Regions from separate parts of the Halomonas sp. MMH1-48 genome, predicted to be linked through region 2. Evidence: predicted binding sites of a transcription regulator. Region 2 holds the regulator's gene; each other region holds the start of a gene.

Region 1 (3,215 bases), on a different contig from region 2:
CTGGCAAGCCTCGCCGGTAGCAGCCAGGCGTTACAACAGGGCATTGCTCTGCGCGACCCTTCTGCTTTTGAAACGCTGGCCAACGTACGCGGCATTGCCTTCGATAAAACCGGCACGCTCACCCGTGGGCAGCATCAGGTAGTGAATGCCGCGCTGCGCCAAAGCGAAGACCTCACGCAGTTTCGGGCGATGCTAAGCAGCGCCGTCAGTCAAAGCGAGCACCCGTTAGCCAGCGGTTTGCGGGATTGGGCCAGCACGGTTGAAACAGCGGCGCCGTCCAACGTGCTTCATAACGTTCTGCATATTGAGGAGCATCCCGGCAAAGGCCAGCAAGTCACGTTTCAAAATGAAGAGCAGTGGTGGTTAGGTAGCGCCGTATGGATAGAGCAGCAGCTTGGCGCGCCCTTGCCAGATAGCGCTCATCAACCTGACAACGCCTTTGCATCGCAGGTAGTCGTGGCGGATAGCCATGGTTGGCTCGCCACGCTCTACTGTGCCGACCAGCCGGTGAGCGATGCGACAGCGAGCCTTGCCGAATTAAAGCGCTCAGGGTACATCGTGGCGCTGATCAGCGGCGACCGCCAGGGCCCGGTGGGCTGGCTTGGCCAGCAGGTAGGGTTAGCAAACAATGCGTGCTACGCCCAGCGTTCGCCGGAAGCCAAAGCGGCACTGCTCAAAGCGCTGCCATCGCCCACGCTCTATGTGGGCGACGGGGTGAACGATACCTTGAGCCTTGCCGAAGCCGGGGTAGGCGTCGTCCCCATGCAAGCCAGCGACGCCGCCCGTGAAGGTGCCGCCGCGCAGCTGCTTCGGCCAGGAGTGAGTGGTGTAGTGTGTTTACTCTCGTTGGCTAAGCGCACACGCCGAGTCATGATGCAGAACCTAGTATTTTCGGCACTCTATAACACGCTGGCGCTGGGGCTGGTGATCATCATGGCGGTTCCGCCCTTAGCCGCCGTGCTGGCGATGGCGGCAAGCTCGTTCAGCGTGACGTTAAATGCAGCGCGACTTGCATGGTCAGAGCCTAGCAAGACTAGCGATATCCCAGCGCCTGACCCAAACGCTCCGCATTCGACGTCACCCACTGCGGGTCAATCGCTCCCCACTGTTTAATGGTGTAGTGGCCAATGTTGTGGCGTTCGCCGTCGCTTTTTTCGAACACGCACTCGATATCCAGTTCCCCTAGCGATGTAATGGTGTCCTGTGCGGTGCGTCTGGGCATGCCGGTGGCTTCCATCAGGGCGGGCACGCTGGCCACGCCTTGCTCGATCAAATGAGCCACGTAAAGGCGGCGGTAAAAACTGGATTTCGTTTTGCTAAGCGACATGGAAATAACGTCTTCTTAGTGATGGGTATTCCAGCAGTCTAATCAAATAAATCCCCCTGCGCCCGAGGCGGACGAAAATCCCGGGTATTCAACCCCTGATCGGTGCGGGCCTGCATGTTCCACTGGCGGCTAGCACGCTGAAACCGCTGGGCAATCAAATCGGCGAAGACCCCTTCGCCGCGAAAGCGCTTCCCAAAGGCCGCCTCGTAGGTTTTACCGCCCCGACACTGGCGCATCAAACTCATTACCTTGGCGGCGCGCTCGGGGTAGTGGGCCTCTAGCCACGCCTCGAATAGCGGCGCGACCTCGTGGGGTAGCCTCAGCAGCATCCAAGTGGCGGTGCGCGCTCCTGCACGGCTCGCGGCTTCCAGAATGCGTTCGATCTCATGGTCGGTCAGGCCAGGAATGATGGGGGATACCAGCGTGCCCACCGGAATTCCCGCTGTATTCAGCTCACGAATCACTTTCAGACGCGCCTGGGGCGATGCCGCACGGGGTTCCAGCGTGCGCTTGAGGTTGGCGTCCAGGCTGGTCAAACTCACGAACACCCGCACCAAGCGATGCTCCGCCATTTCTGCCAGTAGATCGATATCCCGCAAAATCAGCGTGCTTTTCGTCACTAGCGTGACCGGGTGTCGGCACGCCAGCAGAAACTTCAGCAGGCGGCGGGTGGTTTGGTAAGTGGCTTCCAGCGGCTGGTAGCAGTCGGTATTGCCAGAAAGGTTAATGGGGCGGCAAACGTAGTGAGGGTGGCAAAGCTCCTCTTTTAAATGCTCCACCAACCCGCTGCGGGCGATCAGCTTGGTCTCGAAATCCAGCCCCGGCGATAAATCCCAATAAGCGTGGGAAGGGCGGGCGTAGCAGTACACGCAGCCATGCTCACAGCCACGGTAAGGGTTGAGCGAGCGGTCGAAGGGCAGGTCGGGCGACTGGTTCCAAGAGAGCGCGCTTTTGCTGGGCTCTTCACGCACTTCCGTTGCCAGCGAGTTGGCGGCCTCTTCCTGCCACCAGCCGTCATCCTCCGCCACGCTGTGGGTAGGGGCAAAACGGTTATGCGGGTCGTAGGTAGCACCGCGCCCTTTATGCACGGTAGTGCGAGAGAGGTCCAATGATGTCATCTGCCACCTCGTACGTAGCATTGAAATATATGTTCATGCATACAGTATATGAGGTTTTCTCAGCACCGCAACCAAGCGGGCAGTACAGCCACGACAGCGCTAATGGTATTTTGGGAAAAGAGGGACGACTTACTTGGATGATTGCAGGAGGGAAAGCATTTACGCGACGAAGAATCAGCGTGTGGCGCTGATCATTATCGACATGCAGCAGGGCATGGCGACGGAGGAGGCGGGAGAGCGCAATAACCCGCAATCAGAAACCAATATTCAGCGATTGCTGACCGTTTGGCGGCACCGCGATGAGCTCGTCGTGCATGTGCGTCATCTTTTCCGCTCACCTAGCTCGCCGTTTTGTAGGTCGTTCTACCACACTCCGCTCTTGATCAGCCGCGTCGCCTCAACCGTTGGGTTGTAGATATAGCACCAGGCATCGCCATACTGTGTTGCCAGTACCGTCCGATCGTATACGCCTTCTGTGGGGGCCAGGGGCAGGTAATCTTCCAATTCGTCGAGCCGCGCTAATCGCTCGGCGTCGATGGCGTACACTTCAACGATCACACCGGCAGACGGCGTGAGCTTGGCGCCTGGGTAGGGCCCAAGATCGTAGAGCGTAATCTCGTTTAGGCAGTCTTGACCCAGCATGTCCGCGCCGTTTAACCAATGATGATTGCGGTGGCCGCGCTTTAACGTGCCGTACACCGCGACTCGAGGGCAGCGCTGGATGGCTTGGTGAAGATGCTGCATGGGTTCACCTTTTCGCACTATTCAAT
Region 2 (3,215 bases):
CGACGTCCTGTGGGTGGGCTTAATGCAGCCAAACCGGCGTACCGGGCTGGGCGTGATCGAATAGGAAATGTAAATCGTGATTGCGCACGCGTATACAACCGTGTGAGGCTGGCGTGCCCATGGGCTGATCCTCTGGGGTGCCATGCAAGTATATGTAGCGCCGCTGGGAATCGACGTTTCCCCCGCGATTCACGCCGCGCTCCAAACCGCATAGCCAAAGTATCCGCGTCAGGATCCAGTCACGCTTGGGGAAGCTGGCCGCGAGAGTTGGCGAATAGACTTCGCCCGTCCAACGGCGCCCCTGAAATACCGCGTTATCGGGGCAGCCTTGGCCAATCGATGCGCGAACGTAGTGCCAGCCAAGCGGCGTTTGACCGCTGCCCTCTTCCTGCCCAACGCCTGCCAGCCCCGTCGAAATCGTACACTCATGCTGAATATCGTTACCTTGCCACCAGCAGAGTCTCTGACGCTGGGTATCGATCTCTATCCAACCACCGTGTGTAGGCGGCAGCTCAGCTAGCTTGGGCGTTTCCATGGTGACCCTCTTCAACCGCGGCGGGCAACGGCGCATTCATGGCGGCGACCACGACGGGCCGCAGGCGTCGTACCAGATCTCGCACCGTGACCTGTTCTTGGTAATCCTTGGCGGCGATATCACGCAGCGCATCCAAGCCTGACAGCGTGAATATCACCGTTCCCAACATAAAGTGTAGCCGCCAGAAACGCTCAGCGTCCGGCAGGTCTGGGGTCGCTTGGCGCACCAGCTCGGTGAAGCGCGTAAACACGTCGCCATATTGCTGCTGAATATAACGCCTTAAATGCCCCTGAGCCTGGCTATACGCCAGACCCAGGAGCCTCATGAACACTTTCAGGCTATTGCGTTCTGCCGGGACGGCCAACACCGTGGTCGCCATGGTCTCAAGCAGCACTTCCAAAGGAATCGGTTGACCTTGATGGCGCGTCTCGAGTTCATCCAGTGCCGTATGAAAACGTGCCGAAAACGGATCGAGATAGCGAGCGAACACCGCTTGAATCAGTGCTTTTTTGGAACCAAAGTGGTAGTTGACGGCCGCCAAATTGACGCGTGCCTTGCTGGTGATATTGCGCAGCGACGTCTCGGCAAAGCCTCGCTCTGCAAATAGCACCTCTGCCGTGTCCAATATACGCGTTACCGTATCTGATTGGGCCATCTCGCCCTCCAAAAAACAGGTGTTTTAAACAACGCTGCATACTATGACATATGTTTGACAGGCTCAATCACTTATCCAGTTCGCCAACGGTCCATGGGCGGCGCCTTCTTTACCTAGCTTTCAAAGAGCTCGCTATGTACTGGCGTTTGTCATGGACCATGTACTGGACAGAGCAACATACTGTATACTTAAACACATACTGATTAAGCCGACATGTAGCTACTGTCTTTTCACTGTTTTGGAGTTTGGTATGTCTCGTCCACTCACAGCACGTCAGCAGCACGTATTTGATTTCATCGTCAAAACCATGGGTGACCTGGGGTACCCGCCAACGCGCGCTGAAATCGCCAAGGCGCTGGGGTTCCGCTCTCCAAATGCTGCCGAGGAGCATTTGCGTGCGCTCGAGCGTAAAGGCGCCATACGCATCATTCGAAATACGTCGCGGGGAATTCGGCTACCGAACCAGGAGGTGCTGGAACCTAGCGAAGTGCCAGCAACGACAACGGCCGCCTCCGAGCCTGTACCCAATGGGCTACCCGTGATTGGCGAAGTTGCCGCCGGTAGTCCAATCTTGGCTGCCGAACACATAGACCGCTACTGCCCGCTTCCAGCCGAGTATTTTACGCCCAAAGCCGATTACCTATTACGTGTACGCGGCCTCTCCATGAAAGATGTCGGCATTTTGGAAGGCGATCTTCTGGCCGTTCATCGCACTGATCGCGTACGCGATGGCCAGATCGTCGTAGCACGGTTAGAAGACGAAGTGACGGTCAAGCGTTTTAAACGCCAGGGCCATCAAGTCACGTTGATCGCCGAGAATGCCGACTTCCCACCGATCGAGATCGATCTGCGCACCCAACAACTGGATATCGAGGGTGTCGGCGTCGGCGTTATTCGGGGCGGAAACGGACAAGCGCTCGGCTGAGCTGAGGCCGTGGTCAGACCCGGCACACGAAGTGTATTTACTGTGAGTCGATGTAACGGTGGTCATTGAAGGTGGCCACCCAACTTGGGTGGTAGACTAGCAAGATGCTGAGCAGCATCCCGGTGATGAAGGCTTCCGACGGCATCAGCAGCGGTAAAAAGCGGGCATACTCTTGAGCGAGATATACGGCCTCAGGATCCGTGCCCGCCAATATGATGAGCGCCACCGCGACAAGCCCGCCACCTAACGTCGACAGCGCTGCGCCGAAAAATCCGCAGGCGAATAAGAACACCATCAAATTATCCGGCAGGCGGCGATCCACCAGACGCCACACGATGCCTGTCACCATAGCAGGCACGATGCCAGTCACCAGTACGTTCGCCCCAAGAAGGTTCCACTCGTTACGTCCAATCGCTACCATGGCAGCGTTGATCATTACGTTGCTCAGCAGCGCTAACGGCATTTTAAAGACCAGCGTCATTAACACCGTAAATACTAGGTGAAGCGTCAACCAATCCACTGCTTGAGCGCGAAGCTGCCAAAACAGCATGACGACAAGCGTCGCGGCCAACCATCGATGTTGGAGCGCGGTATCTTCGAGCAACGGTTGCCAAGGGCGCAGCCAAATGCACCAGCCCACCATGCCCAATGACAACAACCACGTCATCACCAGCGCCCATGGTGCCAATACGCTCTGTGCAAACGACATAGCGCCCCCGGTAGATTAACTAAAGACGACCGTTTTATTGCCGTGAATGAGCACACGATCTTCCAAGTGCCAGCGTAAACCACGCGCCAACACCGCTTTTTCAACGTCGCGACCGAAGCGAACGAGATCGGTCGGCGTGTGGCAATGGCTGACCCGATGTATGTCCTGCTCGATGATCGGGCCCGCGTCCAGCTCTTCGGTGACGTAATGGCAGGTCGCACCGATCAGCTTCACACCGCGCTCATAAGCTTGATGATACGGCTTGGCACCCGCGAACGACGGCAGGAAACTGTGGTGGATATTGATGACTCGGCCCGCATAGCGTTCGCAAAGGGAAGGCGGCAGTATTTGCATGTAGCGCGCCAGCACCACACAGTCGGCGCGGGCCGCA
Region 3 (3,215 bases), on a different contig from region 2:
TCGCCATGACGGCTCTCCTTAAAAACGGTATGGGGGTTAGATATCGCTGGGCAACTGGTCGGGGGAGACCGGCACGAGCCTAAGCTCCGCGCGGTAAAACTGGCCTTTCGCCATGACGTAGGTGGTGGCTTGGGTTTGGTCTTGGGTCAGCAGGCGCTCCGTGAGCTGGGTAAGGGCCACGTCGAGATCGTGGTGTAGCGTTGCCATATAGGCCTCCAAACAAAAAAATGCCCAGCCGGTTAAGGGCTGGGCGTTTATGGGGTGAAGGTAGAGAGGTAAATCAGAAGGTAACGTGGTGATCACGCGTTAATGGTTAGCTGATCAGTGCCAGCGCCGTGTTGAGCGCCTCCTGCTTCATCTGTGCGCCTTGGCCGAACCAGGCAGAGTCCATACGGGTATCGTTACTGCGAGCGCGCTTTTCATGGTAAACGTATTCAGTCACGGCATTGAGCAAGCCCCAGGCCGTGTCCTTTGCGGTCACCAAGTGAGCACCACGCCCTTCGCCCTGGTAGAGCTTCTGTACCTTGTTGAGCGCTCGGTAGTTGGGCAGTTTGGAAGGATCGTCTAACGGCGTCTCCACGCCGCACATCACCGCCTGGAAGTAGTGTTGGGCTTCACGGTGATCAATTTTCCGCTCGGCTAGGGCTTTCATGCGATACATGAAGTCATTCCACTGCGACACCGAAATGCCAAGCTGACGCTTCACGGCACGCGGATCAAACTCTGAACGGTGAGGCACCTTCACCGCTTGTGACGTACCATCGACGGCAATTTGCAACGTGTTGTTGCACACCACCCGCACCGTGGTCGGCGTGGCCATGGTGGCAAGGGTGCCATCGCAGGAAGTGGCCAACAGCAAATAGTCATTGACCTCATCCTGACCTTTGAGTGACGTGCTTAAGCCGCTACGGGCTAGCGCCCAGAACTTACGACCGCCTTTGAGCACGCCAGCGGTTTCTAGCTCATACCCGGCGTACTCGGTCAGGTCACGGTAAAACTCTAAAATCTCCTCGGGCTGCACCACCTTATAGCGCTGCGACACCACCGACAGCGGTGCTTTGGTATCTGAGCGGTAGAGCACCTTTTGCTCAGGGAATGAGTGAATGCTGCCCAGGTGGCTAGCTCCTTCGGCGATAAAGCGCACCGGCGCTTCTTCGATATGCCAGTTCATACCGGCCTGTTGCTGCCAGACCTCTAACGGTTGATGACGAGACAGCTGTTGCCCCAGGCCATGCCAAGGGGTATCGCCAACGTAAGCCATGTGTTCAACGAGATGTGCCATGAGTCATTCTCCAGACATAAAAAAAGCGCTGACCAAAGGCCAGCGCGAGAAAGTGAATAAGCGGATCATTCGCCCCACACAGGGCGAACAACGATAGGTTAAGCGTTAGGTGCTAAAGGCGGGTAGGCGTCGCGGTAGGTGCAGCCGCAAGACAAGCATAACCACGGTGTCCCGCTGCCAACTGGCAGCCACTGTTCAAACAGCGAGGTGGCCATGCGTGAGCCGGTTTGACCTCCGGCCACGGCACCCATCATGGCGGCAGGCAGTTTTGCCAATGGAAAGCGAGTCAACGCCAATGGCAGTGGGCCGGTGATGGCCGTCGCGCGCCATGCGCCAATAGCACCGCCGATCAAGGTGCTGCCTACTACGCTCACACGTTGGGCAGTCTCCAGGTTCAGCATGCGCGTTGATGCACAACGCTTACAAAGTGGGGGCATATTGAAGCTCCTATGCAGAGGAAAACGATTCCACGGGGTAGATGCACAGGAGTGATATAGATCTGAAATTGGGTGGGATACGCCGATGAGGTATTGCGTTCAGTGAGTACTTTAAAGATACTGTTTTTATATACAGCTTTTTAATGGAGGTGCCCATGACTTTGCCGGTAACATTGCTGGGACAAGCGGACGCTTTTACGGTATCGCAGCCCTTGCCGCTCTATTCCTGTGCCGTGCGCGCAGGCTTTCCCTCGCCTGCAGATGACCATTTGGATACCGATCTAGATCTTCACCGTTATGTAGTGAAACGGCCTGCTGCAACGTATTTCGTACGTTCTGAAGGAGATTCCATGATTGGTGATGGAATTCATCATGGGGATTTGCTGGTGGTGGATCGCAGTCTTGAGGCCTTGCCAGGGCGTATTATCGTGATCTGCGTGGACGGCGAGCTCACAGTAAAGCGCCTTGAGCGAGTAGGGCAGCGAACCTATCTCCGGGCAAGTAATCCTGCTTACCCGCCCATTCCCTTAGATGGTCGTGAGGCGCACGTCTGGGGCGTAGTGACTCATGTGCTTCACAGCTTTCCAGGGGCAACGCTGCAATGATGGCCCTGATCGACTGCAACAATTTCTATGTCTCTTGCGAGCGGGTCTTCAACCCGTCACTGGAAGGTCGTCCCGTAGGGGTACTATCCAATAACGATGGTTGCGTCGTCGCACGCTCTAACGAATTAAAAGCGCTGGGCGTTGAAATGGGGGCTGCCATGCACCTGTTAACGCCGGAAGTGCGCCGCCAAGCCGTCCTGCTATCCAGCAACTATGCGTTGTATGGTGACATGTCCCAACGGGTAACTGAGGTGCTGGGGGAGTTTTCACCCCATGTAGAGGTGTACTCCATCGACGAAAGCTTTGTCGGGTTTCAGGGATTTGAGGTAGACACCCTGGAGCAACGAGGCCAAGCTCTGCGGGATACGGTGAAGCAGTGGACAGGTATACCTGTGTCAGTGGGTTTTGCGCCGACTCGGGTGTTGGCCAAGGTCGCCAATCATGCCGCTAAAAAACACCCTGCATATAGAGACCAAGGTGTATGCACGTTGCTTGCAGAAGGCGCGCCTACTAAAGCGTTGTTGAAGCAGTTGCCTGTCACCGAACTATGGGGCATTGCACGCCGCACCAGCGAGCGATTACGCGTCATGGGCATTGAGACTGCCTGGGACCTGCGAGAGGCAGACCCGAAACATATCCGTCGGCAATTTAGTGTGGTGCAGGAGCGCATTGTCTGGGAGTTGCGGGGGCAACCCTCCATTCAGCTAGATGACATGAGCCAGCCTAAACAACAGATCATGGTGTCTCGTTCGTTTGGGCGGCTTACCAACGATCCCCATCAGTTAAGGGAGGCGCTACGGCATCATGCTGCCAGGGCGGGCGAAAAACTTCGTAAGCAGCAAAGCGTCACCAGCGCCGTCATGGTGTTTATCCGCACAAACTCGTTTCGGA
Region 4 (3,215 bases), on a different contig from region 2:
TTTCGGTAACCTGATGCGCGAGTGTGGCGTAGTGGAGCGTCTTTCCGATACGGCGCAAAATGCGCTGATCAATATCGTGACGATCATTCTCGGCCTGTCGGTGGGGTCTAAGCTAATGGCCGATAGCTTCCTAGCGTTCGAAACCCTAGGGATTCTGGGGCTGGGAATCGTGGCCTTCGGCATTGGGACTGCTGCCGGGGTGTTGATGGCCAAGCTAATGAACGTGGTTAGCAAAATGCCCATCAACCCGTTGATTGGGGCGGCAGGGGTGTCGGCCGTGCCGATGGCCGCGCGCGTGGCGAATAAAGTCGGACTGGAAGCGAACCCGCACAACTTCCTGCTGATGCACGCCATGGGGCCCAACGTGGCCGGGGTGATCGGCTCGGCGGTCGCCGCTGGTGTGATGATCAAGTACCTAGGCTAAGCGACCGTTAGAGCGCTGCCCATCTGAAACGTGGCTTATCGAGCAGGGCTCGTGTAAGCCGCGTTTTTTCATGCCCGCCGCGGTTCGACGGCGGTTTTGAGGCGGTTTTCTAGGCCGCTGATATCCAACTCGACATCCCGCGGCCAGCCGATGGTCAGGCGCACGCCGTCGCCATCGTAGTCTGCCTGCTGCACGGGCAGCGCCTGCTCGTCGCACCATGCGCGCGCTTGCGCTTCGTGGGCGAAGCTGACCTTCAACCGATAGCTGTCCCGCTCGATGACTTCCCGGGTGGGCAGCGTTTCCAAGCCGGCTTTGACGGCCTGAGCATAGGCGCGGGCCAGCCCGCCAGTGCCTAACTTGGTGCCGCCAAAGTAGCGAATCACCACGCAGCCGATTTCGCCGATCTGGCTGCCCTGAAGTGCCTGGAACATGGGGCGTCCGGCGGTGCCGCCCGGTTCGCCATCATCAGAAAAGCCAATATGGGTTTGCTCGCCAGGAGGGCCAGCAATGAAGGCCGTACAGTGATGGCTAGCGTTTGGGTGAGCAGCTTTGGCCGCTTGAAGCAGCGTGTCGAAAGCGTCAGGGGTGGGGGCATGGCACAGCCAAGCCAAAAATTGGCTTTTCTCGACGTCGATGTCGGCGGTGTGCCATATACCAAGGGCTAAATCAGGGACTCGAAAACGCAACGAGGGCTCCCGGCAGGGTGGGTGACCAATTAGTGATGCTGGGTTTCCGTGGTGTGTTGGGCCACGCCCATTACCATGCCCAGCACCTGAATGTCACAATTATGCAGGAATAGGTCCGGTATGGCTGCATCTTCCGGCCATAAATGGATGCCCAAGCGGCTAATGGAGAGCTGCTTAAGCGTCACTTCGCGCTGGTTGATCGTCGCAACGGCGGTCTCTTGATGGGCGTCATGCTGGTGACGGTGAATGATGATGACATCGCCGTCGAAGAGGTTGCAGTCGCGCATGCGGTCGCCGCGAATACGCAGGGCGTAGGTGTTGCGACGTGTGACGCGAGGGGGTGTGCACGCTTGGCGCGCATGTGATGAGGCGCTGCGAGACGCTAGTGGGGTAGGCGTCGATGGCGCTACCGGTTGAGACAGCGTCTGAGAGGGTACGTAAGAAGGAACCTGAGACGTTACCCTAGAGGGTAGGCAGATCGTCATAGTGTGTTCTCCCATGCAGCGCCCGTTGTCGAGGCGTTTGATTGAGGCGATACCTGTTGTTTTATTCTGTGGTGTCTATTCATACAGTGTTTACAGTATAAGCCTGTTTTTGCATACAGTGCTAGTCCTGTCTTTTGCAGGACGCCTCCATGAGGTGCTTAAGCAAGCATTGGTTTGGGGCACGCTGCGACCCAAGACCGCAGAGCCCGACTGGCGAGGAAGGGCCTTTCCGTGTAGAGTTCGACCCAAAATCAATGCGCCTGGAGTGTCTTTTGAGCCTGTGCCTGCAAGCCCGACAATTGGCCTGTGAACGCGACGACCGTTGGCTGTTTGAAGGGCTCGATCTCGATATCCAATCGGGTGAGATCGTGCGCATCGAGGGCCCAAACGGCAGCGGCAAAACGACGCTGCTAAAAATACTCTCAGGGCAATTAACCGATTACCGTGGCGAGCTTTTCTGGAATGGCGCGCCCATGCGCCAAGCCCGTGAACATTTTCTCGCCAATTTGCTCTATTTAGGTCATGCCCCCGGTGTGAAGGCGGGTCTCTCGCCGCTGGAGAATTTAGCTTGGTATCAAGCGCTTAGCGGAGAAGTGGGCAGCGAGCCTGCACGGGAGGCAGCGCTGGCCGCCGTTGGGCTTACCGGTTTCGAGGACGTGCCTGCCGGTCAGCTGTCTGCCGGGCAACAGCGGCGTGTGGCGCTGGCGCGTTTGACCCTCACTCAGCGTGCGCTGTGGGTGCTCGACGAGCCTTTCACTGCCATCGATCGTCAAGGGGTGGCGGCGCTGGAGGCGCAGTTGGTGGCCCATGCGCAGTCTGGCGGCTGTGTGTTGGTGACCACGCACCATGCGCTGGCCGAGTCACCCGTGCTCAGGCGTATTCAGCTGGGGTAAGAAGGAGACAGCGTTGCAACGTTCACACGCTCCATTGAGCCCCCCCGAGGTGGCCATGCATGCCCCCCAGGGCGGTCTGCTGGTGGCCATCAAGGCCACGCTCAAGCGCGACCTCACCCTGATGCTGCGCCGTCGTGGCGAGGTGCTCAATCCGCTGGTGTTCTTTGCACTGGTGATTACCCTATTCCCCATTGGGATTTCACCGGATCCAGCGCTGCTGGCAAGCATTGCGCCGGGGCTTTTATGGGTAGCTGCGCTGCTAGCTGCACTGCTCTCGCTGGATAGCCTGTTTCGCAGTGACTATGACGATGGCAGCCTCGAGCAATTACTACTGGCTCCCCAGCCGCTGGCGGCGCTGGGGTTGGCAAAAGTGGCGGTGCATTGGCTGCTGACCGGGCTGCCACTGGCGCTCATGGCGCCACTCTTGGGCATCATGCTGTCGCTTCCCGCAGGAAGCTACGCCGTGCTGTCGCTGTCGTTGGCGCTCGGTACGGCCAGCTTGAGTCTGATTGGCGCCATCGGGGCGGCATTGACGGTGGGGCTGGCGCGGGGCGGTGTGCTGCTCTCGCTGCTGGTGCTGCCGCTCTATATTCCAGTACTGATTTTCGGCGCAGGTGCCGTACAAGCCGCTATTTTTGGCGATGGAATGGCCGCTCATCTGGCGATTCTAGGGGCACTGCTGGCGCTAGCACTGATGCTGGCACCCTGGGCCATTGCGGCATCGCTG

What was found. Region 2 encodes LexA, which represses DNA repair genes until DNA is damaged. Its sites were predicted from a motif close to TACTGTNTANNTANACAGTA; they were not measured.
Region 1: a site for LexA is predicted at 2,473-2,492, ahead of MHM37_RS11320 (PA0069 family radical SAM protein). Genes of this name have one in related genera too.
Region 3: a site for LexA is predicted at 1,838-1,857, ahead of umuD (translesion error-prone DNA polymerase V autoproteolytic subunit). Genes of this name have one in related genera too.
Region 4: a site for LexA is predicted at 1,665-1,684, ahead of MHM37_RS02255 (S24 family peptidase). Genes of this name have one in related genera too.

Annotation. Positions count from the first base shown of each region.
Region 1 is NZ_JAKRFL010000011.1:58,049-61,263, forward strand. Features, by position in the region: gene MHM37_RS11310 (cation-translocating P-type ATPase) at 1-1,113, shown strand, start outside; gene MHM37_RS11315 (winged helix-turn-helix domain-containing protein) at 1,034-1,327, opposite strand; gene MHM37_RS11320 (PA0069 family radical SAM protein) at 1,366-2,445, opposite strand; gene MHM37_RS11325 (isochorismatase family protein) at 2,627-2,860, shown strand; gene MHM37_RS11330 (gamma-glutamylcyclotransferase) at 2,809-3,189, opposite strand.
Region 2 is NZ_JAKRFL010000018.1:12,588-15,802, forward strand. Features, by position in the region: gene MHM37_RS13990 (L,D-transpeptidase) at 20-535, opposite strand; gene MHM37_RS13995 (TetR/AcrR family transcriptional regulator) at 513-1,190, opposite strand; gene lexA (transcriptional repressor LexA) at 1,441-2,115, shown strand; gene MHM37_RS14005 (energy-coupling factor ABC transporter permease) at 2,153-2,824, opposite strand; gene purU (formyltetrahydrofolate deformylase) at 2,840-3,215, opposite strand, start outside.
Region 3 is NZ_JAKRFL010000004.1:3,665-6,879, forward strand. Features, by position in the region: gene MHM37_RS05065 (ERF family protein) at 1-7, opposite strand, end outside; gene MHM37_RS05070 (hypothetical protein) at 37-207, opposite strand; gene MHM37_RS05075 (DUF932 domain-containing protein) at 314-1,282, opposite strand; gene MHM37_RS05080 (hypothetical protein) at 1,381-1,719, opposite strand; gene umuD (translesion error-prone DNA polymerase V autoproteolytic subunit) at 1,875-2,324, shown strand; gene MHM37_RS05090 (Y-family DNA polymerase) at 2,321-3,215, shown strand, end outside.
Region 4 is NZ_JAKRFL010000002.1:33,571-36,785, reverse strand. Features, by position in the region: gene MHM37_RS02265 (sodium ion-translocating decarboxylase subunit beta) at 1-424, shown strand, start outside; gene MHM37_RS02260 (YigZ family protein) at 493-1,110, opposite strand; gene MHM37_RS02255 (S24 family peptidase) at 1,140-1,610, opposite strand; gene ccmA (cytochrome c biogenesis heme-transporting ATPase CcmA) at 1,868-2,488, shown strand; gene ccmB (heme exporter protein CcmB) at 2,544-3,215, shown strand, end outside.